4 regions of the Clostridium intestinale genome follow, and region 2 is predicted to be linked to each of the others. Evidence: a T-box and tRNA genes for the amino acid it is inferred to sense, from the RefSeq annotation. Region 2 holds a T-box; the other regions hold tRNA genes.
The links. A T-box is a leader RNA that pairs with one kind of tRNA and senses whether it is charged. The one in region 2 lies ahead of ileS (isoleucine--tRNA ligase), so its partner is inferred to be a tRNA-Ile.
Positions count from the first base shown of each region.

Region 1 (4,380 bases), 410 kb from region 2:
TGTCCAGTTAGAATTCCAGTACTATCAGGGTGGTATCCCAAGGTTGACTCCACTAAAGCTGACGCCCTAGTTTCCCAGTCTCCCACCTATCCTGTACAGACAATACCGAAACTCAATGCTAAACTACAGTAAAGCTCTACGGGGTCTTTCCGTCCAATCGCGGGTAGCAAGCATCTTCACTTGCACTACAACTTCGCCGGATTTGCAGTTGAGACAGTGCCCAAATCATTACGCCATTCGTGCGGGTCGGAACTTACCCGACAAGGAATTTCGCTACCTTAGGACCGTTATAGTTACGGCCGCCGTTTACTGGGGCTTAAGTTCACACCTTCGCTTGCGCTAAGTGTTCCCCTTAACCTTCCAGCACCGGGCAGGCGTCAGCCCCTATACATCAGCTTTCGCTTTAGCAGAGACCTGTGTTTTTGCTAAACAGTTGCTTGGGCCTATTCTCTGCGACCTACTCTCGTAGGCACCCCTTCTCCCGAAGTTACGGGGTCAATTTGCCGAGTTCCTTAACTGCAATTCTTCCGCCGGCCTTAGGATTCTCTCCTCACCTACCTGTGTCGGTTTGCGGTACGGGCACTACTTTTCTCCCTAGACGCTTTTCTTGGCAGCGTGGAATCATGTACTTCATCCATAAATGGACTTCCCCATCACACCTCAGAATTGTTAAAACGGATTTTCCTGTCTTAACTCCCTAAGTGCTTAGACTAGCATCCAATAGCTAGCACACACTATCCTCCTGCGTCACGCCATCGGTAATAACGATGGTAGTGGTATAGGAATATCAACCTATTGTCCATCACCTACGCCTTTCGGCCTCGGCTTAGGTCCCGACTAACCCTCAGCGGACGAGCCTTCCTGAGGAAACCTTAGGTTTTCGGCCTGTGAGATTCTCACTCACATCTCGCTACTAATGCCAACATTCTCACTCGTAAACAGTCCACCGCTCCTTTCGGTACGACTTCTGCCCGTTTACGACGCTCCTCTACCGCTTACATTACTGTAAGCCCGTAGCTTCGGTGGTAAGTTTGAGCCCCGAACATCTTCGGCGCAGGATCTCTCGACTAGTGAGCTATTACGCACTCTTTTAATGAGTGGCTGCTTCTAAGCCAACATCCTAGTTGTCTTCGAAATCCCACATCCTTTTCCACTTAACTTACACTTTGGGACCTTAGCTGACGATCTGGGCTGTTTCCCTTTTGACTACGGATCTTATCATTCGCAGTCTGACTGCCGAACTAATAGTATATGGCATTCGGAGTTTGATAAGGTTCGGTAAGCGATATGCCCCCTAGCCCATTCAGTGCTCTACCTCCATTACTCATATTCGACGCTAGCCCTAAAGCTATTTCGAGGAGAACCAGCTATCTCCGAGTTCGATTGGAATTTCTCCGCTATCCACAGCTCATCCCATGGTTTTTCAACACCAACGTGGTTCGGTCCTCCACGAGATTTTACTCTCGCTTCAACCTGGCCATGGATAGGTCACCCGGTTTCGGGTCCACGACATGCAACTTTGTGCCCTATTAAGACTCGGTTTCCCTTCGGCTCCGTACCTTAAGTACTTAACCTCGCTACATATCGTGACTCGTTGGCTCGTTCTACAAAAAGCACGTCATCACACATATAAAGTGCTATGACCGGTTGTGGGCATACGGTTTCAGGTTCTATTTCACTCCCCTCCCGGGGTTCTTTTCACCTTTCCCTCACGGTACTTCTTCACTATCGGTCATCGGGTAGTATTTAGCCTTGGGAGGTGGTCCTCCCTGCTTCCCACAAGGTTTCACGTGTCTCGTGGTACTCTGGATCAGAACTTACTATTTCGCGTTTTCATCTACAGGACTATTACCTTATGCGGTGGAACTTTCCAGTTCTCTTCGATTAACGTAATTTAGCTTTTATGTTCTGTCCGCAACCCCAGAAATAAATTTCTGGTTTGGGCTCTTTCCCTTTCGCTCGCCGCTACTTAGGAAATCGATTTTTCTTTCTCTTCCTTCAGGTACTTAGATGTTTCAGTTCCCTGAGTTTACCCTCCATAAGCTATGTATTCACTTATGGATACATGGGGTTTCCCATGTGAGTTTCCTCATTCGGACATCTCTGGATCACAGGCTATTTGCGCCTACCCAGAGCTTTTCGCAGCTTATCGCGTCCTTCTTCGGCTCCCGATGCCAAGGCATTCACCATACGCCCTTTATATCTTGACCTATGTCATTCTATAAAAGAATTTGATTAATTAATTGCCAACTGGCTTTATTATATATTACTTTACTTACTTATGTGCAATTTTCAAAGAACAACAAAAACACTAAATTTAGTATTTTTGTGGTGGGCTTAAATGGACTCGAACCATCGACCTCACGCTTATCAGGCGTGCGCTCTAACCAGCTGAGCTATAAGCCCATATAGTGGTGGAGATAAAGAGATTCGAACTCTTGACCCCCTGCGTGCAAGGCAGGTGCTCTCCCAACTGAGCTATACCCCCATATATGTTATATATAATTTTTTGAGAGAAGATCTCTCAAAATTAAACAGAGGAAAACGTAAATCTTCGTCAATTATATTGACTGAATTTTATACTTAAATTCTACTAAGTTGTAGTTTTAAGTAATTTCTCCATAGAAAGGAGGTGATCCAGCCGCAGGTTCTCCTACGGCTACCTTGTTACGACTTCACCCCAATCGCTGACCCTACCTTCGGCCGCGCCCTCCTAAAAGGTTAGGCTACGGACTTCGGGTATTGCCAACTCTCATGGTGTGACGGGCGGTGTGTACAAGGCCCGGGAACGTATTCACCGCGACATTCTGATTCGCGATTACTAGCAACTCCAGCTTCATGCAGGCGAGTTTCAGCCTGCAATCCGAACTGAGACGAGTTTTATAAGTTTTGCTCCACCTCGCGGCTTTGCGTCTCTTTGTACTCGCCATTGTAGCACGTGTGTAGCCCTAGACATAAGGGGCATGATGATTTGACGTCATCCCCACCTTCCTCCGCGTTAACCACGGCAGTCTTGCTAGAGTGCTCAACTAAATGGTAGCAACTAACAATAAGGGTTGCGCTCGTTGCGGGACTTAACCCAACATCTCACGACACGAGCTGACGACAACCATGCACCACCTGTCTTCCTGTCCTCCCCGAAGGGAGAACTTCCTCGATTAAGAGTAATTCAGGAGATGTCAAGTCTAGGTAAGGTTCTTCGCGTTGCTTCGAATTAAACCACATGCTCCGCTGCTTGTGCGGGCCCCCGTCAATTCCTTTGAGTTTTAATCTTGCGACCGTACTCCCCAGGCGGGGTACTTATTGTGTTAACGGCGGCACAGGGGGAGTCGATACCCCCTACACCTAGTACCCATCGTTTACGGCGTGGACTACCAGGGTATCTAATCCTGTTTGCTCCCCACGCTTTCGAGCCTCAGCGTCAGTTATTGTCCAGAAAGTCGCCTTCGCCACTGGTGTTCTTCCTAATCTCTACGCATTTCACCGCTACACTAGGAATTCCACTTTCCTCTCCAACACTCTAGACACCCAGTTTGGAATGCAGCACCCAAGTTAAGCCCAGGTATTTCACATCCCACTTAAGTATCCGCCTACGCTCCCTTTACGCCCAGTAAATCCGGACAACGCTTGCCACCTACGTATTACCGCGGCTGCTGGCACGTAGTTAGCCGTGGCTTCCTCCTCAGGTACCGTCATTATCGTCCCTGAAGACAGAGCTTTACAACCCGAAGGCCTTCATCACTCACGCGGCGTTGCTGCATCAGGGTTTCCCCCATTGTGCAATATTCCCCACTGCTGCCTCCCGTAGGAGTCTGGGCCGTGTCTCAGTCCCAATGTGGCCGATCACCCTCTCAGGTCGGCTACGCATCGTCGCCTTGGTGAGCCGTTACCTCACCAACTAGCTAATGCGCCGCGGGCCCATCTGATAGCGGATTACTCCTTTGGTCATTTGAAGATGCCTTCATTTGACTTTATGCGGTATTAATCTCCCTTTCGGGAGGCTATCCCCCTCTATCAGGCAGGTTGCCCACGTGTTACTCACCCGTCCGCCGCTAGGAAATTACCGAAGCAATTTCCTCGCTCGACTTGCATGTGTTAAGCACGCCGCCAGCGTTCGTCCTGAGCCAGGATCAAACTCTCAATTTAAGTGACGCTTAAATAATTAAGTGCACAAATTTTAGTTTAATCTTACTCTAAGAATTACGTTGACTTTAAGTAGTTGCTTCAAGTTTTACACTTGTTACAATTACTTACTCACAACTTTCGTTGTGTAAGTTTTATTCAAAACTTCTTAAGTTTCCTCTGTTTAATTTTCAAAGTTCTTCTTTTTATGTCACCTTTTGGCGACTATTTTATGTTATCAAAAACTTTAATTTTTGT
Region 1 is NZ_CP121166.1:2,855,290-2,859,669, forward strand. Features, by position in the region: rRNA gene P8F83_RS14615 (23S ribosomal RNA) at 1-2,210, opposite strand, end outside; tRNA gene P8F83_RS14620 (tRNA-Ile) at 2,330-2,406, opposite strand; tRNA gene P8F83_RS14625 (tRNA-Ala) at 2,413-2,488, opposite strand; rRNA gene P8F83_RS14630 (16S ribosomal RNA) at 2,626-4,146, opposite strand.
Region 1: it has a tRNA-Ile gene. The T-box ahead of ileS (isoleucine--tRNA ligase) is inferred to sense a tRNA for this amino acid. The anticodon was not compared.

Region 2 (4,380 bases):
ATTCCATAAAGTGCTTAGGAACTTTCTTTGAGTGTCTGCAACATCATCTTTTGAGAATCTTGTAGGTAACCATGGTGCACTTGCAGTATAGAAATGCCATCTAGTAGCATCTGCTCCTACTGTGTCTAAAACATCATTAGGTGCAACAACGTTACCCTTAGATTTAGACATCTTTAAACCCTTTTTATCTAATACGTGACCTAAAACTATACAATTTTCAAAAGAATTTGTATCAAATATAGCTGTAGATATCGCTAGTAGAGTATAGAACCATCCTCTAGTTTGGTCTACTGCTTCTGATATAAATTGTGCTGGGAAGTTAGCTTCAAAAGCTTCCTTATTTTCAAATGGATAATGTAATTGTGCAAATGGCATAGATCCTGAATCAAACCAGCAGTCTATAACTTCTGAATATCTCTTCATTTTCTTTCCACACTTTTCACAATTTAAGTGAACATTATCTATATAAGGTTTGTGTAATTCTATATCTTCTGGAACGTTAATTCCTTTTTGTTTTAATTCTTCAATACTTCCTATACATTCTTGGTGTCCACATTCACATTCCCAAACAGGAAGTGGAGTACCCCAGTATCTATTTCTTGATATTCCCCAGTCTATAACATTTTCTAAGAACTTACCAAATCTTCCTGTTCTAATGTTATCTGGATACCAATTTATTTTATTGTTATTTTCAAGAAGTTTATCTCTTAAAGATGTAGTCTTTACAAACCAGCTATCTGTTGGATAATATAATAATGGAGTATCACATCTCCAGCAGTGAGGATATGAATGAAGATGCTTTTCTGCCCTTAGAAGCTTGTTATGCTCATCTAAATACTTAACTATATCATCATCACATTTCTTAACAAACTTTCCAGCCCAAGGAGTAACTTCTGGCTCAAATTCTCCTTTTCCATTAACTAAATTAACAAAAGGAAGGTTATACTTTCTTCCTATTAAACTATCATCTTCACCATAAGCAGGTGCTATATGAACTATACCAGTACCATCTGATAAAGTAACATAGTCTCCATGAACTATATAGAAACCTTTACCTTCAACTTTAGCGAAAGGTAATAATTGTTCATATTCTAAGCCTAATAACTCTTCACCTTTAAACTCTTTTATGATTTCAACTTCTTCTCCTAATACTTTGCCAACTAAATCTTTAGCAAGTATATATACTTCTTCCTCTTTTTTAACCTCAACATAGGTATAAGCTTTATTTATACATAAAGCAACATTTGAAGGTAATGTCCAAGGAGTTGTTGTCCATGCTAATATATATTTATTTTCTTCTCCTCTAACCTTAAACTTAGCTATAGCAGTTAAGTCTTTAACATCTTTATATCCTTGAGAAACTTCATGAGAAGATAAGGCAGTTCCGCATCTTGGGCAATATGGCATTATTTTATGACCTTTATATAAAAGATCCTTATTCCACATTTGTTTTAAAGCCCACCATACTGACTCTATATAAGTGTTGTGATAAGTTACATATGGGTTCTCCATATCTACCCAGTAACCTATTTTATTAGTCATTTCTTCCCACATACTAACGTAAGTAAATACGCTTTCTTTACAATCTTGAACAAATTTTTCAACGCCGTACTCTTCTATTTGTTCTTTTCCTGATATACCTAGCTTCTTTTCTATTTCAAGCTCTACTGGAAGTCCGTGAGTATCCCACCCAGCTTTTCTAACTACCTTAAAACCTTTCATTACCTTGAATCTAGGGATTATATCTTTCATAACCCTTGTTAAAACGTGACCTACGTGAGGTTTTCCATTTGCAGTTGGAGGACCATCATAGAAGGTAAAAAACTCTCCATCTTCGTTCATATTGAAATTTTTCTTAATTACATCTTTATCTTTCCAAAAACTTGCTATTTGTTTCTCCATATCCAAAAAGCCATTAGATGTGTCTATCTTTTTATACATTTGTATTCTCCTTTCTTTAATAAAAAGCAATAAAAAAAACCTCATCCTAACGGACGAAGTTATATTCGCAATCCCACCTTTAGGTTCGAACTACTTCTAAATTTCAACGACTTTATGCGAAGTAGTATTAAATCAAGTACTAACATACTTTATCCTTTAACGCAAGAACACGGGAAAAGCTTACTATATTATTAATTTCAGCCTCCAACTCCCAGGTGATTTTCCTTAATTCTTGTTGTAACTTTCCACCAACCAGTTACTCTCTAAAAACAAAGAAAACTAAGTACTTGCCCTGTTCATAGTCTTTAAATGAATTATATAATAGTGATTTTAAAAAGTCAATGTGATACTTTATCATAAAGTAAAACTTTTCATGTGAAGGTTTAAACTTAACTTTAATTTATTTAACGAATAATTTCTATTAATTAGTATTGACTTTTATATAGCAATATGTTTTAATATAGGTACAAGGAAATAACCACTTTCCAAATACCTATTTATCCCCTTAACCAATAATGATTGGAGGTTATAGTCTTATGGACAACAACTTAAATCAGGAGATACTTGATAAACTGACTAAGGTTTGTTTATGTAAGGCTATTCCTAGATCAAAAATTAAATATGCTATAAAAAACGGTGCACACACCGTTCAGGAAGTACAAAAAGCAACAGGCGCTGGTTCCGGTGGTTGTTGTGGAAGAAGATGTACTCCTAAGATTCAAGAGTTAATTAATAGCCAGTTATCTCTTGAATAGTATTCCCCTTATTCGTATTAGTAAACATTTTATATCTCCCTATTATGATACCCCTGTGAAATCACAGGGGTATCTGTTTTATCTTATGTTTTAGTATACTTTAACAGCATCTCTAAAACTCCAAGCTAAAGGATGTTTAGGATATCCTTTTACACTAAGATCTCCTATTGTATATATATTTTTTTCTTCATTAGACTCTATTAAACAGTCTCTTAATATCTTCAATACCTTTTCTATTCTTTCATTATAAAGACTTTCTATTCCCTTTATAGGTTCACCCCATGCTAATATAATTTCGCTTGATTCTTCTATTGCCTGTTTTATTACTTCATCATTTTTTATACGCTTCCCATCTATTTCAAAGTTGTCTTCATTTCCACATATAAAATTTCTATAGCCTTTATTGTATTGAACTTCTTCGAAATCATAAACCACAAAAAGGTTAACCATCTCTACAGTACTTATATAATTACCATACTCTTCTTTGGCTCTCAAAAATTTTACTATTCTTTTAGTTACATTATTACAACTATCATCCTCTAGCCTTTTGGGATTTCTCCCTATAATTAGAACCTTATTTTTTTTAACTCTTGATAAGCTAATACTTAATTTAAAACATCTATCGCCTTTAATATCAAATAAACTTCTAGATAAGTCTCTTTGAGTATATTTAGGGTATCTTATAACTCCCATTATTAGTCTCCCTTTTCACTATATTCAGTGTTCATATAAAATTAATATTGAGAAGAACTTTTTTATATTCCAATTTTTTATTTTACAAACAAGTTCTTCTGCTAATATTTTATTTAATATTACTTTTTTTGTGCTTTTAAAAACAAAAAAAGATGTTGCTAATTAAATTTATAGCAACATCTTTTTTATTATAATTTTCCTAAAAGTTCCTTTATTATCTCAACTTGATTAGTAGTTAGACCCATTTCTTCTCCTAACGATCTAGAATCATATCCTTGATGAATATAATCTTTAAAAGTTTGCAATTTTTCTGGGTCGGTTATATACTCTTCAATTTTGCTTGAGTCCACACTAGGAATATTTTTCACCTCATCCTTTAGTTTATCAAACAAGTTCATTTCTCTTATTTTATCCCAAGACATAAAAACACTCCTCCTTTCTTACTATAATAGTATTAGAAATGAAGAGCATTTTTATTATGCAAACTATTGGGTTTTTATTTTATCTAATAGGCTTTTTGCAATAGCCACTACTATAATCATTTTAACTATGTACGATACAATTATGGATGCACTAGGTTGAAACATTATTCCTGTAATTGAAGATATGGCATTAATTACAACATACAAATAAATAGAACCACTATACCACCTAAATACTCCAACAATAGCTATTAAAGTTATTAATGAAACTATCGTATTTATTACAACTTCCGTACTTGACAATACCTGATATGTATCTGCAAGCAGCGAATTAGACTTTGCCATATTATAAGCCCATTTATTAGTATAATAAACAAACATTCCATAAAAGGCACCAATTCCTTGAAGCACTAAAAATATAGTTATAAGTATACCTCTTTTTCTTTCTTTCATATAATTACCCTCCAGTTTATCTGAATCAAGATTTACTTCACATTATAATAGTAATAACTTATCAGATATTTTTCAATAGAAATAATGCCCTCTAGTAAATCAAATCTTTTATGCTA
Region 2 is NZ_CP121166.1:3,266,572-3,270,951, forward strand. Features, by position in the region: gene ileS (isoleucine--tRNA ligase) at 1-1,941, opposite strand, end outside; T-box leader at 1,988-2,250, opposite strand; gene P8F83_RS16815 ((2Fe-2S)-binding protein) at 2,478-2,696, shown strand; gene P8F83_RS16820 (DUF1643 domain-containing protein) at 2,787-3,389, opposite strand; gene P8F83_RS16825 (hypothetical protein) at 3,578-3,811, opposite strand; gene P8F83_RS16830 (hypothetical protein) at 3,875-4,264, opposite strand.

Region 3 (4,380 bases), 380 kb from region 2:
TATGCCACCTTTATCATCATACTTATAGTTAGTATCTCCATTTTCTTTAGGGTAATCCAATTCACCACTTGAGGTATTTACAATTGCATAATCATTTGTAACTTCACCAAAATAGATTCTAGGATTTTTCAAATATATATTAGTAAGATTTTCAGTGGGCAAATTTTTCATCAAAAAATCTGGTTGCCCCTCATCTGTAACCTTATTTACTTTACTCATAACCACTCCATACCCATGTGTATATACCATGTGATTACTCTGCCAATTATCTATGGCTGATGTTTCTATCTCTCTTGGTGCCAAAAATACTTGTGTGTACTTACCATCTATAATATAGCGATCTGTATCTATATCTAAAAATTTATAATAACTTCTTATTTCTTGTACTTGATTATAAAAGTTTAAAACTGGTCCTGAAGAGTTTACTTTAAGATTTGATATTATTTGTTTATTATTTTTTATTTTAGTACTATTTAAATCCATTCCTGGATCAAAATCTTTTTCTTCTATATTATTTATATTAAAACCTTCATTGGTTGCATCTATGTTATAAGATATATAAGGGCTTTCATATTCTATTTCATTAGGTTTTACAAAGAATTTATACACAATATTATATATTAGTGGCTGTATTATTATTAAAAACAATATTATTCCTGTAAAAAATATTAGTGGCTTAAATTTATTTCTTCTTAACATAATAAATGCGATAATTGATGATATTATTGAAACTATTATTATTACTTTATAAAAGTTTAGTGTTATATTTATATCTGTAAAACTAGCACCAAATGATCCTCCATTATTACTATATAATATATAGAAACTTTTCAATATATATCCTACTCCTATAAGGAATATAATCATAGATACTAAAGTAGCTGCTTGTTTACCTAATATTTCTTTAAACTCTTTTAAATGCTGACTAAATTTCATATAATTTTTATTTATAGCATATTTCTTTAAACTAATAAATACATAAATCCCTATTGTTATGATTAAAGCAATAAATAAAATATCTTTAAAAAAATTATAAATTATATCTATTAATGGTAATTTAAATATATAAAAAGATGCATCTATATTAAAGATAGGATCTTTATAATTAAAAAGATTTGAATTAGTAAATAATAATATATTATACCAATATTTCATAGAAGCATTTATAGATATAATAAAGGAGATTATTATATTAAAAACTAATACAGCTTTTCTCAATTTAAATAAACTCTCAGATTTAAATTCTTTCTCTATGCTTATTAATATACTTTTGCTCAATAGATATATTAATACAAAACATGATAGGAATAAGGGGCCCATAAGCTTTAATACTGCTAGCATTTTTGTAAGATACACCTTTATATAACCTACTTCTTGAAACCATTCGATATCTATAATAAGCTTTGTTGACGATATTATTAAAGCTAATATCATAAACAAAACCCCTATTAGTATCAAAAACTGTTTTTTCTTCATCTCCTTACCCCCGCTAATCTTTTAATATATATCCAGCCTTTTCTAGGTTTTCTACTATTAGTTGCATATCTTTTTCATTATCAGTAGATATAGTATGAAGATGAATCCCTTCAGTCAATGCTGATAAGGGTCTAGCTTTATTCTTTTTATATAAATCTATAAAATTATCTAAATCATTCAAATTTCTGATCATTAAATTTGCTTTTATTTCGCCATATATAGGATGTTCTATTATAACATCTTCAATTATTCCACCAAATTTTATAACTATTTCTAGTTCACTTACCATTTCTTCTTCTTTATGAGCTAAAGCTAAAACTTTCTTATATCTTGATTCTTCTTTTGTTATCATATAACCTTCAGGAGTAGCTATTATATTAACGCCTGCTGCTCTTATAATAGCTATATCTTTAACTATAACCTGTCTAGTTACGCCAAAAATATTAGCCAATTCTACGCCTTTAATAGGCCTATGTATTTTAGCTATATGACTTATAATCTCTTTTCTCCTAATTAAACTGTTCATAAATTCACCCCATATTAAATTCTAATTTTTATTATCATAATATTGTACTATCTCTAGTAACTTATTAGAAGTATCTTTTTTTATGTGATGGTTCTCTACTATCTCTAAAAACTCATCATCATATTTTGAACTTTTCCTCAATATGTCTGATCCTATTTTAGGATGATTATAATATATATCTATACTTTTTATATTATCATATTTTTTTATTTTTCCTTTAGTTATTTTATCAAATATAACAATTATAGATTTTTCAATTACGTTAAGAGGTCTTTTGATTTTTCCTATATCATGAAGTAGTGCTAACTTTAATATTCTATCCTTATCAACATCCATATCTACAGAAACTTCGTCATTCACTTCTGGTATATTATTTAAATTCTCTATATGCTTTAGAATATCCTTTGATACTCTGACACAATGATGTTTATCCGTTTTCTTTAAAAGAGAGAATAGTTGTATCTCATCTTCATCTAAATACTTTTTTATGTACTTATCATCTAATGATTTATATAAAGATTCAACTGCCCATATAAATTGTTTTATTCTATATAGCATCTCTAAACAATCCTCCTTAACCTTTATATTACAAAAAAAGCTATGAACAATTGTTCATAGCTTTTCATTGGTGGAGATAAAGAGATTCGAACTCTTGACCCCCTGCGTGCAAGGCAGGTGCTCTCCCAGCTGAGCTATACCCCCAAAAAATGGTGGACCTTCAGGGACTCGAACCCCGGACCTACCGGTTATGAGCCGGTTGCTCTAACCAACTGAGCTAAAGATCCTCATGTAAACTGGCGACTTCCTACTCTCCCACACAGTCTCCCATGCAGTACCATCGGCGTAATAAAGCTTAACGATCCTGTTCGGAATGGGAAGGGGTGTTACCTTTATGCCATTATCACCAGATTTACTTGTCAGTTACATGTTACATTGATTATTATATAGTGCTGTCAAAGCTTTGTCAACACTTTTTCAAAGAAATTATTCTCTGAAAATTGCACATAAGTGAGAATCTAAATCTTTGATTTAGTCCTTCGAAGTTACTCATTAGCTTTAGCTAAGGAGTTTCCTTCTAATAATATATATTCCAGTTAACTTATTGGTCAAGCCCTCGATCTATTAGTATGAGTCAGCTAAATATGTTACCACACTTACACCCCTCACCTATCAACCTTGTGTTCTTCAAGGGATCTTACTAGATTACTCTATGGGAAATCTTATCTTGAGGTGGGCTTCACGCTTAGATGCCTTCAGCGTTTATCCCTTCCCGACTTAGCTACCCAGCTATGCTCCTGGCGGAACAACTGGTACACCAGAGGTCAGTCCATCCCGGTCCTCTCGTACTAAGGACAGCTCCTCTCAAATTTCCTACGCCCGCGACGGATAGGGACCGAACTGTCTCACGACGTTCTGAACCCAGCTCGCGTGCCGCTTTAATGGGCGAACAGCCCAACCCTTGGGACCTACTTCAGCCCCAGGATGCGACGAGCCGACATCGAGGTGCCAAACCTCCCCGTCGATGTGGACTCTTGGGGGAGATCAGCCTGTTATCCCCGAGGTAGCTTTTATCCGTTGAGCGATGGCCCTCCCACGAGGTACCACCGGATCACTAAGTCCGACTTTCGTCCCTGCTCCACTTGTAGGTGTCGCAGTCAGGCTCCCTTCTGCCTTTGCACTCTTCGAAGGATTTCCGACCCTTCTGAGGGAACCTTTGAGCGCCTCCGTTACTTTTTCGGAGGCGACCGCCCCAGTCAAACTGCCCATCTAACAATGTCCTGTCACCAGTTTCATGGTGTCCAGTTAGAATTCCAGTACTATCAGGGTGGTATCCCAAGGTTGACTCCACTAAAGCTGACGCCCTAGTTTCCCAGTCTCCCACCTATCCTGTACAGACAATACCGAAACTCAATGCTAAACTACAGTAAAGCTCTACGGGGTCTTTCCGTCCAATCGCGGGTAGCAAGCATCTTCACTTGCACTACAACTTCGCCGGATTTGCAGTTGAGACAGTGCCCAAATCATTACGCCATTCGTGCGGGTCGGAACTTACCCGACAAGGAATTTCGCTACCTTAGGACCGTTATAGTTACGGCCGCCGTTTACTGGGGCTTAAGTTCACACCTTCGCTTGCGCTAAGTGTTCCCCTTAACCTTCCAGCACCGGGCAGGCGTCAGCCCCTATACATCAGCTTTCGCTTTAGCAGAGACCTGTGTTTTTGCTAAACAGTTGCTTGGGCCTATTCTCTGCGACCTACTCTCGTAGGCACCCCTTCTCCCGAAGTTACGGGGTCAATTTGCCGAGTTCCTTAACTGCAATTCTTCCGCCGGCCTTAGGATTCTCTCCTCACCTACCTGTGTCGGTTTGCGGTACGGGCA
Region 3 is NZ_CP121166.1:3,650,523-3,654,902, reverse strand. Features, by position in the region: gene P8F83_RS18715 (UPF0182 family protein) at 1-1,476, opposite strand, end outside; gene P8F83_RS18710 (transcription repressor NadR) at 1,490-2,002, opposite strand; gene P8F83_RS18705 (HD domain-containing protein) at 2,024-2,560, opposite strand; tRNA gene P8F83_RS18700 (tRNA-Ala) at 2,629-2,704, opposite strand; tRNA gene P8F83_RS18695 (tRNA-Ile) at 2,711-2,787, opposite strand; rRNA gene rrf (5S ribosomal RNA) at 2,795-2,911, opposite strand; rRNA gene P8F83_RS18685 (23S ribosomal RNA) at 3,105-4,380, opposite strand, start outside.
Region 3: it has a tRNA-Ile gene. The T-box ahead of ileS (isoleucine--tRNA ligase) is inferred to sense a tRNA for this amino acid. The anticodon was not compared.

Region 4 (4,380 bases), 620 kb from region 2:
GTGAAAAGAACCCCGGGAGGGGAGTGAAATAGAACCTGAAACCGTATGCCCACAACCGGTCATAGCACTTTATATGTGTGATGACGTGCTTTTTGTAGAACGAGCCAACGAGTCACGATATGTAGCGAGGTTAAGTACTTAAGGTACGGAGCCGAAGGGAAACCGAGTCTTAATAGGGCACAAAGTTGCATGTCGTGGACCCGAAACCGGGTGACCTATCCATGGCCAGGTTGAAGCGAGAGTAAAATCTCGTGGAGGACCGAACCACGTTGGTGTTGAAAAACCATGGGATGAGCTGTGGATAGCGGAGAAATTCCAATCGAACTCGGAGATAGCTGGTTCTCCTCGAAATAGCTTTAGGGCTAGCGTCGAATATGAGTAATGGAGGTAGAGCACTGAATGGGCTAGGGGGCATATCGCTTACCGAACCTTATCAAACTCCGAATGCCATATACTATTAGTTCGGCAGTCAGACTGCGAATGATAAGATCCGTAGTCAAAAGGGAAACAGCCCAGATCGTCAGCTAAGGTCCCAAAGTGTAAGTTAAGTGGAAAAGGATGTGGGATTTCGAAGACAACTAGGATGTTGGCTTAGAAGCAGCCACTCATTAAAAGAGTGCGTAATAGCTCACTAGTCGAGAGATCCTGCGCCGAAGATGTTCGGGGCTCAAACTTACCACCGAAGCTACGGGCTTACAGTAATGTAAGCGGTAGAGGAGCGTCGTAAACGGGCAGAAGTCGTACCGAAAGGAGCGGTGGACTGTTTACGAGTGAGAATGTTGGCATTAGTAGCGAGATGTGAGTGAGAATCTCACAGGCCGAAAACCTAAGGTTTCCTCAGGAAGGCTCGTCCGCTGAGGGTTAGTCGGGACCTAAGCCGAGGCCGAAAGGCGTAGGTGATGGACAATAGGTTGATATTCCTATACCACTACCATCGTTATTACCGATGGCGTGACGCAGGAGGATAGTGTGTGCTAGCTATTGGATGCTAGTCTAAGCACTTAGGGAGTTAAGACAGGAAAATCCGTTTTAACAATTCTGAGGTGTGATGGGGAAGTCCATTTATGGATGAAGTACATGATTCCACGCTGCCAAGAAAAGCGTCTAGGGAGAAAAGTAGTGCCCGTACCGCAAACCGACACAGGTAGGTGAGGAGAGAATCCTAAGGCCGGCGGAAGAATTGCAGTTAAGGAACTCGGCAAATTGACCCCGTAACTTCGGGAGAAGGGGTGCCTACGAGAGTAGGTCGCAGAGAATAGGCCCAAGCAACTGTTTAGCAAAAACACAGGTCTCTGCTAAAGCGAAAGCTGATGTATAGGGGCTGACGCCTGCCCGGTGCTGGAAGGTTAAGGGGAACACTTAGCGCAAGCGAAGGTGTGAACTTAAGCCCCAGTAAACGGCGGCCGTAACTATAACGGTCCTAAGGTAGCGAAATTCCTTGTCGGGTAAGTTCCGACCCGCACGAATGGCGTAATGATTTGGGCACTGTCTCAACTGCAAATCCGGCGAAGTTGTAGTGCAAGTGAAGATGCTTGCTACCCGCGATTGGACGGAAAGACCCCGTAGAGCTTTACTGTAGTTTAGCATTGAGTTTCGGTATTGTCTGTACAGGATAGGTGGGAGACTGGGAAACTAGGGCGTCAGCTTTAGTGGAGTCAACCTTGGGATACCACCCTGATAGTACTGGAATTCTAACTGGACACCATGAAACTGGTGACAGGACATTGTTAGATGGGCAGTTTGACTGGGGCGGTCGCCTCCGAAAAAGTAACGGAGGCGCTCAAAGGTTCCCTCAGAAGGGTCGGAAATCCTTCGAAGAGTGCAAAGGCAGAAGGGAGCCTGACTGCGACACCTACAAGTGGAGCAGGGACGAAAGTCGGACTTAGTGATCCGGTGGTACCTCGTGGGAGGGCCATCGCTCAACGGATAAAAGCTACCTCGGGGATAACAGGCTGATCTCCCCCAAGAGTCCACATCGACGGGGAGGTTTGGCACCTCGATGTCGGCTCGTCGCATCCTGGGGCTGAAGTAGGTCCCAAGGGTTGGGCTGTTCGCCCATTAAAGCGGCACGCGAGCTGGGTTCAGAACGTCGTGAGACAGTTCGGTCCCTATCCGTCGCGGGCGTAGGAAATTTGAGAGGAGCTGTCCTTAGTACGAGAGGACCGGGATGGACTGACCTCTGGTGTACCAGTTGTTCCGCCAGGAGCATAGCTGGGTAGCTAAGTCGGGAAGGGATAAACGCTGAAGGCATCTAAGCGTGAAGCCCACCTCAAGATAAGATTTCCCATAGAGTAATCTAGTAAGATCCCTTGAAGAACACAAGGTTGATAGGTGAGGGGTGTAAGTGTGGTAACATATTTAGCTGACTCATACTAATAGATCGAGGGCTTGACCAATAAGTTAACTGGAATATATATTATTAAATGAACTTACGTGCAATTTTGAAAGAACAAAATTCTTTCATAATATATTTGGTGATAATGGCATAAAGGTAACACCCCTTCCCATTCCGAACAGGATCGTTAAGCTTTATTACGCCGATGGTACTGCATGGGAGACTGTGTGGGAGAGTAGGAAGTCGCCAAATAATTTATGGATCTTTAGCTCAGTTGGTTAGAGCAACCGGCTCATAACCGGTAGGTCCGGGGTTCGAGTCCCTGAAGGTCCACCATTTCTGGGGGTATAGCTCAGTTGGGAGAGCACCTGCCTTGCACGCAGGGGGTCAAGAGTTCGAATCTCTTTATCTCCACCAAAAAAGACACATGTTAAGCATGTGTCTTTTTTGTTTTAACTTATTTCTAAATAACATTTTCTATTGTAACAGTAGTTTTTTTGTGATCATATTTAAATCTTTTGAAGCAAGATATAATTAAAAATAAGCATTATTTTTTTAGCTTTTTCATATATTACATAAGGATTAATTAAAGGTGATGAATTTTTTGAAGGTGAAAAGATTTATAAACATTATTAAATATTTTATTTTAATATTTATTTTTCTAATTTTCATAATAATTATAAAAGGCAGGGGATACGAGTTACAGGATATATATCAGAAATCCCTAGGAGATGGATGGCTTATGGTTTATAATTATAGAAAAGTAAATACATCATTTAGAGTAGATTTTGGATATGGATTTTTAGTAATAACTATAATTTTAAGTGTATTTATAGAGTTAATGAAAGCTTATATATGCAAGATAAAATTAAAGTAAATATTAGGAATGACATATATTTTATTAATTATATTGAAATGAAAGGAACTATACTTTAAAATAAGAGTTATATTAGAAAAATTTTAGGGTATTGTTTCTGTATATAATTAAATAAAAAATTTATATAAATGTATAAATAGGATGACTTGAATACGTTTAAGGGGTTAATGTAAATTGGCATCGAACTTAAAAAAACATATTATATAAGTATAGTATTTTTTTACTTGTTAATTATATAAAATTATTGGGAAAAAGAGAGTGGAAGATGGGGAGTGTTTCTATGTCAAAAATACAAGAGCTGAAAGAAAAACTAGTAGAATTGAAATTGAAAAAAAGAGAATTAATTTTAGCGGGTAAAAATACAAACAAAATAGACGAAGAGATTGACGAACTAGAGAAACAAATAAAATTAGAAGATAAAAAAGATGAATAGATTTAATAAATTTTAAAAGTCGCTTAAGGCGACTTTTTGTTTTATATCTAAATGGATTATGGAAAGGTTTTAAATTATGTAACTTATAAAAAATATCAATACTATAGAATTAATGGAAAATTATGTTATAATTACATTATTAAGATTTCAAGGGGTTGAGAATATGGTTGAACTTAAAGATAGAGTAGAGGATGAAAAGACAGAAATAATAGATATTAAAAATATATCAGAGTATGATACATATCTATTTCACAATGGCAGTCATTATAATGCATATAAATTTATGGGAGCTCATCTTATTACTGAGAAAAGAAAAAGAGGGGTTCGTTTTACAACATGGGCACCTAAGGCAAAAGCAATAAATGTAGTAGGAGACTTTAATAATTGGGAAGTTCTTGAGGAATATTCATTAGAGAGGATAACAAAGTCTGGTTTATGGAGTTCTTTTATCCCTAGTATGAAAGAAGGTCAGGTTTATAAATATGCTATAACTACTGAACAAAATAAAATTATATTAAAATCAGACCCATATTCAATATATAGTGAATTAAGACCTAATACCGCATCTATTATAACGAGAGATTTAAAATATAGATGGAAAGATAGAAAGTGGATAAATTCAAGAAATAAAACTGATATTTATAAAAGTCCAGTAAATATATATGAACTTCATCTTGGGTCATGGAGAACTGATGAGAATGGAGAATTTCTATCTTATTTAGAACTAGCAAAAAG
Region 4 is NZ_CP121166.1:3,890,541-3,894,920, forward strand. Features, by position in the region: rRNA gene P8F83_RS19810 (23S ribosomal RNA) at 1-2,396, shown strand, start outside; rRNA gene rrf (5S ribosomal RNA) at 2,471-2,587, shown strand; tRNA gene P8F83_RS19820 (tRNA-Ile) at 2,595-2,671, shown strand; tRNA gene P8F83_RS19825 (tRNA-Ala) at 2,677-2,752, shown strand; gene P8F83_RS19830 (hypothetical protein) at 2,940-3,212, shown strand; gene P8F83_RS19835 (hypothetical protein) at 3,493-3,645, shown strand; gene glgB (1,4-alpha-glucan branching protein GlgB) at 3,758-4,380, shown strand, end outside.
Region 4: it has a tRNA-Ile gene. The T-box ahead of ileS (isoleucine--tRNA ligase) is inferred to sense a tRNA for this amino acid. The anticodon was not compared.